DNA from 4 places in the Neobacillus sp. MER 74 genome. Region 1 is predicted to be linked to each of the others. Evidence: riboswitches for the same ligand, from Rfam matches in the RefSeq annotation. Region 1 holds a riboswitch; each other region holds the start of a gene.

Region 1 (2,205 bases):
ATTAATTTCGCTGCCCAAGCTCCGGTGGCCACGACAACTTGTTCACTATGTATGACACCATTGGTCGTTTTAACCCCTTTAACCTGACCGTTTTCAAAAATAAATGAAAGAACCTCCGTATTTTGACGAATTTCCGCTCCGAAATAAACAGCCGCATTTGCAAACGCTTTTGTTAACTTTGCTGGCTGCACATGTCCATCGTTAGGGAGATACATACCTCCAACAACACTTGGTGCCAAAGACGGTTCCATTTCTAGTAATTCCGTTGAATCCAGCCATTTTATCATTGGATCCCAATTCCTTTGATAGTTGACCTGTTTTTTTACTTCTATTGCTATTTCTTCCGTTTCTGCAATCTTCAGCATTCCTTTATTCACAAACTCGATATCAATTCCTGTATATTCATATAACTCACTTGATAGTGTAGAAAACATTGCTTGACTCTTTAATGCCAATTGGAATAAAGGACCATCTTGTTCAATCTCCGCTTGTGCTGCCAGCATACCAGCCGCCGCACTGGAAGCTTGGCAAGCCAATCTATCCTTCTCAATTATGATTACTTTTTTGCCCATTTTTGATAGTTGATAGGCAATAGAGGATCCGTTAATCCCCCCTCCGATAATGGCAACATCAAATGAATTTCCCACTTGTTCCATCTCCATCTCTTAATACATTTAAATAAGCCTTTACTGCTACTAATGGATCGCGAGCTTCTAATACTCCTGACATGACAGCGATTCCTTTTGCCCCAGCATCTAGTACCCGCCCTGTATTCTCGGGAGTTATGCCTCCAATGGCAATAACCGGAACCTCTAATTGTGTAATCCTTGATAATTCATCAAGACCTCTAGGGGGCATTCCTGGTTTTGATTGCGAAGGGAAGACATGACCGAAAAGGACGTAATCAGCACCCTTTTCTTTTGCTTTTTGTCCCTCCACGTAGGAATGGATGGAACTTCCTACCCTAAGCTGAGGAAAATTCCCTTTGACAATGGCTGCATCTAAACTATGAAAAGCTAATTGAACCCCGCCAGCCTTTGTAACTAAGGCAACATCCACACGATCATTGATGATAATCTTTAATAACGGCAGGTTTGTCATTGTTAGAAGTTCCACTGCTTGAAAAAGTTCCCTCGCTGTTTTTTGTTTTTCGCGTAAGTGAATCGCGGTTACATACGGATGAATATCCATGACAATTTCACATAGCTGCTCGATCGGCATTTGACCATTGGATATAATATGTAACTCTTTAACACTAGTTAAAATACAAGTCACCCCCTATAATCCAGAATCTGAAGCTCAATGAAATAAAGTGAAAAACAAAAAACCACTTCCTTTTGATAAGAAAGTGGTTGATAATTTGAAATATAAACATGATCCTTCAAATATCCATGTTTCCACTTCCCTACGCTGGTATAACCCAGATCAGGTTCATAGAGTCCCGAAGTATCACTTCAATCTCAGCCCTTTAAAAAGGCACCTCTAGCGGATTGTTATCTATTCATTTTTAAAAATTCCCTTGCATGGATAATGTTAACACGTCGATTAGAAATGTCAAATAAATTCTTTTTATACCTTTCATATATTCTGATCTCTCACCTATGCATGGAAAAGGATTATTTTACTATGGTTAGTTTTTGGCCAATGTAGATTGGTTGATTAGGATCGAGGTTATTGGCTTTAACGATGGAGTCAATCGTAACCCCATTCTTCTGGGCAATTTTCCAGAGAGAATCGCCCGCAACAACGGTGTAAACAACAGTTGATACCGTTGGGAGGGTTACAGTAAATTTTGCTACATACCCAGAATCCAAAGTACTGCTGTCTTTCTTGTATTCGATTGAATACCAGTCTCCGATTGCGGAATAAATTTTTATATCTGTATTCATCGGAAGCACAATCTTTGTATCATACTGAGTTCCAGGATTGGTTCTAACATTGACGTTTGTCCTTGTCCTCGCCTTTTCGATTGCTTGAATCTCCTGATTGGATGGAACTTTAATTAATGGTTTGGAGACATATCCTTTCAGAACCGCACTGATAATCCTGTACTCAATTTGATACCAATCACCCGTTTCTCCAGTTATCACCACTTCTGAACCAGCAGGGATTGTTGTTAGGATGGTGCTTTGAGTGGTGGCTGCCGAGCGTAAGTTGGAATTTTTCAAGGTTAAACCGAAACCTTCTGTAATCAGAATGGATTTG
Region 2 (2,205 bases), on a different contig from region 1:
TTCACACCAGATTCAGCAATGACTTTAATCGCTTCATCAACGTATGGAATAACGTCCTCGCCATTCGTTGTTTTCGGGATGATTTGAATGCTGATTAATGTATTCGCCATGTTTTTCTACCCCCTATTGTTTTGGTAAAAACTCATTTGTAAATGCTTTTTTCGCATCTAATTTCTTGTCAAGAAGCTTATTCTCATACATCCATTGAGCATAATTTTCCCAAACCTCTTGCTTTTGAATTCCCCATTCCTTTGCATCATCCCGATATTTCGGAGACAACCATTCTTGACTCTTCTTTACAAGCTTTGGATCTAAATCCGGTGCGGCTTTAATCAGGATATCTGCAGCTTGATCAGGGTTTTTAATCGCAAATTCATAGCCCTCGGCAGCGGCTTTTACGAATGCCTTAACCGTTTCAGGGTTTTGTTCGATCATTTTTTCGTTGGTTTCTAAAACAGGTGTATAGTAGTCCAGTTTGTCAGAGTAATCTGTTAAGTAAACCATATTAATCTTTTCATTTCGAAGCTCCGCTTCTACACCAGTCCATCCATAGTAAATCCAAGCAAAATCGATGTCTCGTTTCACAGCCGTAAAAAAGTCCGTATCCCCCATGTTCACGATTTTCACCTTATTGTCATCGGCGTTTTCCTTTTTCATGAGAGAAGTGATGACAGATTTTTCGACTGGCGAACCCCATCCGCCGTATGTTTTTCCTTCAAAATCCTTCGGAGATTGAATCTTTTTGCCAACAGGTGAAGCGAATCCAGATGTATTGTGCTGAATCACTGCAGCGATCGATACGAGCGGCACCCCTTGTATACGTGCCTGGGTAATTGCTTCTTGGTAGCCAACACCAAATTGCGCCTTGCCAGAAGCTACTAGTTGATCAGCACCGGACTCGCCCGGCATGATAATATCCACATCCAAGCCCTCTTTTTTAAAGAATCCTTTTTCTTTTGCTACATATAATCCAGTATGATTGGTATTTGGAGTCCAATCCAGTACAATTGAGACCTTTTTAAGCGGCTGTTTTTTTTCTTTTGTGTTTTCTGTTTCTTTTTTGCTGCTGCATCCAGTCACTAGAAGGACTGAAAGGAGTAGTACTAGCCATTTCTTCATGTTGTATCCCCCATATGTAAAATAAAATCTAAAGTGAAACAAATGAAATAGAGCGAAACCTCAGTGTTAGTTAGAGGGCAAAAACTTGCTTAAATAAAATAAAGCACTCAGGCAAAGAACCTGAGTGCATATCAGCAAACAATTAATTGTTTAAGAATATGTTCCCTCCGCCGGTATCAACCAGATCAGGTTCCAAGGGTAATCGTCTTACGGACTAAATCTCAACCGGCAACACCGGTTCCCCCACATTTCATCGTTTTTCAGTTATTATTTTACTATTATATCAGTCAAGGCAGTCAATGCCAACTTATTTAATGTATTTATGCTTCTTTACAGCTGCCTTCCCTTTCCCGTATACGTATGAACCTACTTCAAATTGGCAATGGCCTGTATCCAATCCTTTCAACTAATACAAAAAAGATGCCCCATTCCAATGGAACATCTTTTTCTATTGAACCTTATCCTATTTGCTCCTCTGTCCCTGTTTCTTCAGAAGTCACATCCTCAATGGAAACAAACTCCTCCGACATTGGACGAAGTTTCTTGGATATCGCATGCTCCTGAAGGCAAAGACCTTCCGCCAGATGACGCTTTACAATTGTGTTTCCCACTTCAGGGGTTACATTTTTATACCAAGTCCCGGACGGATAGACGATGGCAACGGGAGCGTCCTTACATCTCCCATTGCAACTCGTTCTTGTTGTATGTATGTGTGAATCTAAGTTTAAATTTGGTCACCTCAGAAGAGCGATCTTGTCTGGCTTTTTTTAATAAGAATATTGACTCCTCTGTCATGACGCCAGTATAATGCATCATCTTGTTATTCACCGCTTCATTCACGGCAAAAATGTAGTCATTTATAGCTATGGCTTTTAAAGTGTCATGCCTTCTATCTTGTTTGACTGCCCTCCAAAAGTCTGACTTTTCCCTGAGGATTGAGAAGGTTATGAAACAAATTCTTAAATGACTCTAGAAGAAGGTCTCATCATCTTCTGGAAAAAAAGTAGAATTTTAAAATGGTCTACAATACAAAAAGAAGCACACGTTCACGTTCCATGTACTTCCTTTAGTAATATGGTTGAATTC
Region 3 (2,205 bases), on a different contig from region 1:
ACTGTTACAAAAGGACAAAAGCTCTTTTCTTATGAAGGATCAACAGTCGCGGCTGAGCTAGGACAAGCAGAAGTAAATAAAAAGCTAGCAGAAACAAGTGTTACTCAGATGAAAGAGCAAATCACTTCATTAGAGCAGGATATACGAGAAGCTGAGTCAACCACTACAACCACTACAACAGATACAACTGATACAACTGATACAACTGATACAACTGATACAACCAATACCACTGATGCAGTTGATATAGCTAACATAGCTACTAAAGCTAGCACGATCCAGTCAATTCAAGCTGAACTAAATAAAGTAAAAGCTGAGCTCCTTGCAGCAGATCTAAAAGTAGAAAAATATACGTTGCAGGCTGAAAAGCTAAAATCTGAGCTCGAAACATTAACTGTCATCAGCAACACTGCTGGTGTAATATCAAACCTGAACCAAAATGTAGGTCAAGGTTTTCGAGCAAAAGAAAATCAGCAACTAGCAATCATGCAAATCGCTTCAAATGATCCGTTTCAAATTGAAGGAAAGCTAACAGAAGCAGAAAAAGCAAAAATTACATCAGGCCAATCTATTACAGTAACTTCTAATGTAGTAGCCAATAAGAAATGGAAAGGAAAAATTTCGGAGGTTAGTGATTATCCTACATATAAAACAAATGCAAATAAGAATAAAGATATACAACAAGAAACTAATCCATACTATTCCTTTAAAGCAAGTCTAGATTCACAAAAGGGCCTATATCCTGGCTACAATACCATGCTAGACGTAGTAGTGCAGTCAAAGCAGTTGCTAGCAGTTCCTGAAACGAGCATCATGGGCTTTGGAAAATCCACCTATGTATATGTACAAAAAAAAGGAAAGATTCAGAAACAAAAGGTAGAAACTGGTCAAAAAGGAGGCAAATGGGTTGCCATACTTAAGGGTTTAAAGGAAGAAGACAAAATAGAAGAAAACCCATCCTGGATTGTTCGCCTTGGTACATCTCTTTTTGATTAGTATTTTACAGGTAAATTATGGTTCATCCTAAACATAATATCGAAACACGACTATATTACTATAATTAATATTATGTATTTCATTTTAACCGATACTCATATATAATGTAGCTTAATTGAATATAAATAACTAGGGGTGTCCAATAAGTTGGGCTGAGAAAGAAACACGCTGAAGTTTCTTGACTCTTGGGACCTGATCTGGATCATACCAGCGTGGGGAAGTTAGAATAGACAATCTTCGATGCAACTATACTTCTGCATACATTTTAGCCGGGTCCAACCATTTATGGTCCCGGCTTTTTGATGTACTTTTATACGCTTATTTACTTGTTATGTTCTGTATCTCGTCCTTTATATTCAAAAAAAAAAGGAGAGATTTATTATGTCAACGACTGCATTAAACGAACAAAATATTTCCATCATGTCTAGTTTTCCAGGAAGTAAAAAAGTATATGTAACAGGCTCGAGATCCGACATTAAAGTACCAATGCGTGAAATTGAGTTAAGCCCTACAACGGGAACGTTTGGTGAAGAGGAAAACCTTCCTATACGCGTATATGATACAAGCGGTCCTTATACGGATCAGAATTATTCTGTTGATATTTCAAAAGGCCTTCCTGCCATTCGAAGCACATGGATCCATGAACGGGCAGATGTTGAAGAATATGAAGGTCGAGAAATTAAGCCTGTAGATAATGGGTATAAGGATGAAAAAGATCCTCGTGCCAATCATAACGTGTTTCCGGGTTTGAAGCGCAAACCATTACGTGCAAAAAAAGGAAAAAATGTTACACAGCTTCACTATGCAAAAAAGGGAATTATTACTCCTGAAATGGAATTCATCGCAATAAGGGAAAATATGAAACCTGAATTTGTGCGTGATGAAGTTGCAAAGGGTCGAGCGATTATTCCTTCTAATATCAATCATCCAGAGTCAGAACCTATGATAATAGGACGTAATTTTCATGTTAAAATCAACGCGAATATCGGTAACTCTGCTGTTTCATCATCCATCGAACAAGAGGTTGAAAAAATGACATGGGCGACACGTTGGGGTGCTGATAATATTATGGATCTATCAACAGGTAAAAACATTCATAAAACAAGAGAATGGATTATTCGAAACTCAGCCGTTCCTGTCGGCACCGTCCCCATTTATCAAGCACTTGAAAAAGTAAATGGTGTTGCTGAAGATCTTACATGGGAGGTT
Region 4 (2,205 bases), on a different contig from region 1:
CGTTTATTTGCTACATCGACCATATTAAGTCCAATAAATGCTGGTTTTTCAAACTCAAGCAATTGCAAAGTTAGATGTAAATTTCGTTCTAATTGTGAAGCATCTAATATATTTAGCAGGCGGTCCACTGATTCATTAAGAAAGAAGGATGTAACTACCCCTTCATCCTTCGATAAGGGATTAAGTGTATACACACCAGGTAAATCAGTCAAATGACCAATATTATTTTTAAAAACACCAACTTTTTTTTCAACGGTGACACCGCTCCAATTACCAACATACTCATAGGAACCTGTAAGATTATTAAATAATGAAGTTTTCCCAGTATTAGGATTTCCAATAAGTGCGATGTCCATTATATTCTCTCCACTTTCATTCGAACTGCTTCTCTACGGCGAATACCCACACATTGTCCGCAAGATTCAATCATAATTGGACCGCCAAATGGCATGACACACTTTACACACACTTCAGAGCCTTCAGTAATCCCTAAGTCAAGTAATCGTCTTTGTACCAGGTGACCTACAAGAGAAATATCAATAATTTTCCCTTTATCTCCTACTTTTAATGAACCAAACATGTATATCACCCTATCTCCACTAATTGAGAATGATTATCTTTCTTGTATTTTAACACTTTTTTTGAGATAAAAAGCTTAATAAATTTGTCAAAAGTTTGAAGAATTTTCATGAATCAACGACAATCGCTTTATAAAAAAAATAGAAAAGAGCTTGAAGCCCTTTTCCATTCGTATTACTAATAAATGTTATTTTGAAAATAATCTCTTTGGTACCGCACTCATTACAATGATGATAATGATTGCACTGATGATGAAGCTTGGCAGCATGAATGTTCCATTATATAGGAGTGAGTAAATGGCCACCGGCTGCCCCTTTGGCGCATATTCACCGAAGAACACGATGCCAGAAATAACATGGCAGATGTATCTTAAGGCACTTCCTAAGAATGCACCGATAATAACATATGTCATCCACTTACCTTTTTCATTTTTGGATATCGCCTCCTTCACCAGACCAGTAAAGACACCCGCTAACCCTACAACTGAAAAGGCAAGAAAATAATCAATAAATCCTTGTAAGAATGTGTATACTTGAGCGAATCCAAGGATAACCTGCAATAAACCTAGTAAAAATCCTGTTAACAAGCCCCCTTTTATCCCCCAACGATAAGCAATTAAAAAGATAGGTACCATGGCAATTGACACCGAACCTCCCTGTGGCCATATCTTTAAAGATAGAATTCCGGCTAGAAAATCCAATAAATAAGCTAAAGCAGAAAAAACTGCCACCTCAGCGATAAATAATGTGTTGCTTCTTTTTTGATTCACAACGTCTCCCCCAATTTTTGGACTCGTTAGAAGTCTTCCTATTACAAGATGTGCAATAAAATAAAGAACAAAAAAAGCAATGCACGACGCTAAGGATTGTCTGCATTGCTTTCATAATCGGCAAACCACATCCCTACGCTAGTGTTAACTAACAGGTTCATAGGGTCAGAACTTAACCGTTCACTCTCAGCCGCAAGAATAGCAGCTCCCCCTGTGGAAGTATTCAATTGTTTCCATAGAAAAAAATATACTCTTCTTTATTCACATTTACAAGGAAAATATACTTTCTTATCGTTATTATTACCTAGTCGAATCAGCAATTAAGACTATATGAATAAAATTCAAGACTTTTATTTTAAAATAAAGGAGGTATTTCTATTTATGTCTCGAATAAGTACAGTAAGGAGTTTTTTGTCAATAACATAGGGGGAAGACGGCATGTTCACGGAAAACCAAACAGATTTAATTGATTTTTTCAATCAAAATAAACAGAAATTAATTCAAGATTGGGAAAATGCCATTGTTACCACTAATACGGATCCTTTTAAGTTAAAAATTCACGAAAACGGCGAGGCTCTGCTCGATGTTTTACTTAATATGCATAAAATGACGGAAAAAGACCTTTTAGACATAATTGAAAAACTTGCTATTGAAGTATCGGAAGAAAGAGTTTTGGCTGATATTAACCTTGGTGATTTTGTTTATAATGTTAATCTTGGCAGAACAGTTCTATACAGCCATTTAAGCATTACTGGGATTCCATGGGCAGCCATGCAGGAAGCATTAAACAATGTAAATTTTTGTTTCGATAAATTTTTATACTATGCTGTATCCCATTACTCAGAAGCAAAAAACAA

The links. A riboswitch is a leader RNA that binds a small molecule or an ion and turns the genes downstream of it on or off. The one in region 1 is predicted to bind thiamine pyrophosphate.
Region 2: it holds a riboswitch for thiamine pyrophosphate, as region 1 does, so the genes downstream of both, M3610_RS23045 (ABC transporter substrate-binding protein) here and tenI (thiazole tautomerase TenI) in region 1, are expected to answer to the same signal.
Region 3: it holds a riboswitch for thiamine pyrophosphate, as region 1 does, so the genes downstream of both, thiC (phosphomethylpyrimidine synthase ThiC) here and tenI (thiazole tautomerase TenI) in region 1, are expected to answer to the same signal.
Region 4: it holds a riboswitch for thiamine pyrophosphate, as region 1 does, so the genes downstream of both, thiT (energy-coupled thiamine transporter ThiT) here and tenI (thiazole tautomerase TenI) in region 1, are expected to answer to the same signal.

The regions. Positions count from the first base shown of each region.
Region 1 is NZ_JAMAUV010000012.1:37,890-40,094, reverse strand. Features, by position in the region: gene thiO (glycine oxidase ThiO) at 1-647, opposite strand, end outside; gene tenI (thiazole tautomerase TenI) at 631-1,275, opposite strand; TPP riboswitch at 1,386-1,494, opposite strand; gene M3610_RS18575 (outer membrane protein assembly factor BamB family protein) at 1,617-2,205, opposite strand, start outside.
Region 2 is NZ_JAMAUV010000022.1:49,190-51,394, forward strand. Features, by position in the region: gene M3610_RS23040 (MTH1187 family thiamine-binding protein) at 1-110, opposite strand, end outside; gene M3610_RS23045 (ABC transporter substrate-binding protein) at 124-1,119, opposite strand; TPP riboswitch at 1,265-1,374, opposite strand; gene M3610_RS23050 (hypothetical protein) at 1,578-1,730, opposite strand; partial or broken gene M3610_RS23055 (transcriptional regulator) at 1,897-2,055, opposite strand.
Region 3 is NZ_JAMAUV010000004.1:49,199-51,403, forward strand. Features, by position in the region: gene M3610_RS08835 (efflux RND transporter periplasmic adaptor subunit) at 1-996, shown strand, start outside; TPP riboswitch at 1,118-1,232, shown strand; gene thiC (phosphomethylpyrimidine synthase ThiC) at 1,378-2,205, shown strand, end outside.
Region 4 is NZ_JAMAUV010000001.1:744,369-746,573, forward strand. Features, by position in the region: gene feoB (ferrous iron transport protein B) at 1-356, opposite strand, end outside; gene M3610_RS03695 (FeoA family protein) at 356-580, opposite strand; gene thiT (energy-coupled thiamine transporter ThiT) at 767-1,348, opposite strand; TPP riboswitch at 1,462-1,570, opposite strand; gene M3610_RS03705 (histidine kinase N-terminal domain-containing protein) at 1,787-2,205, shown strand, end outside.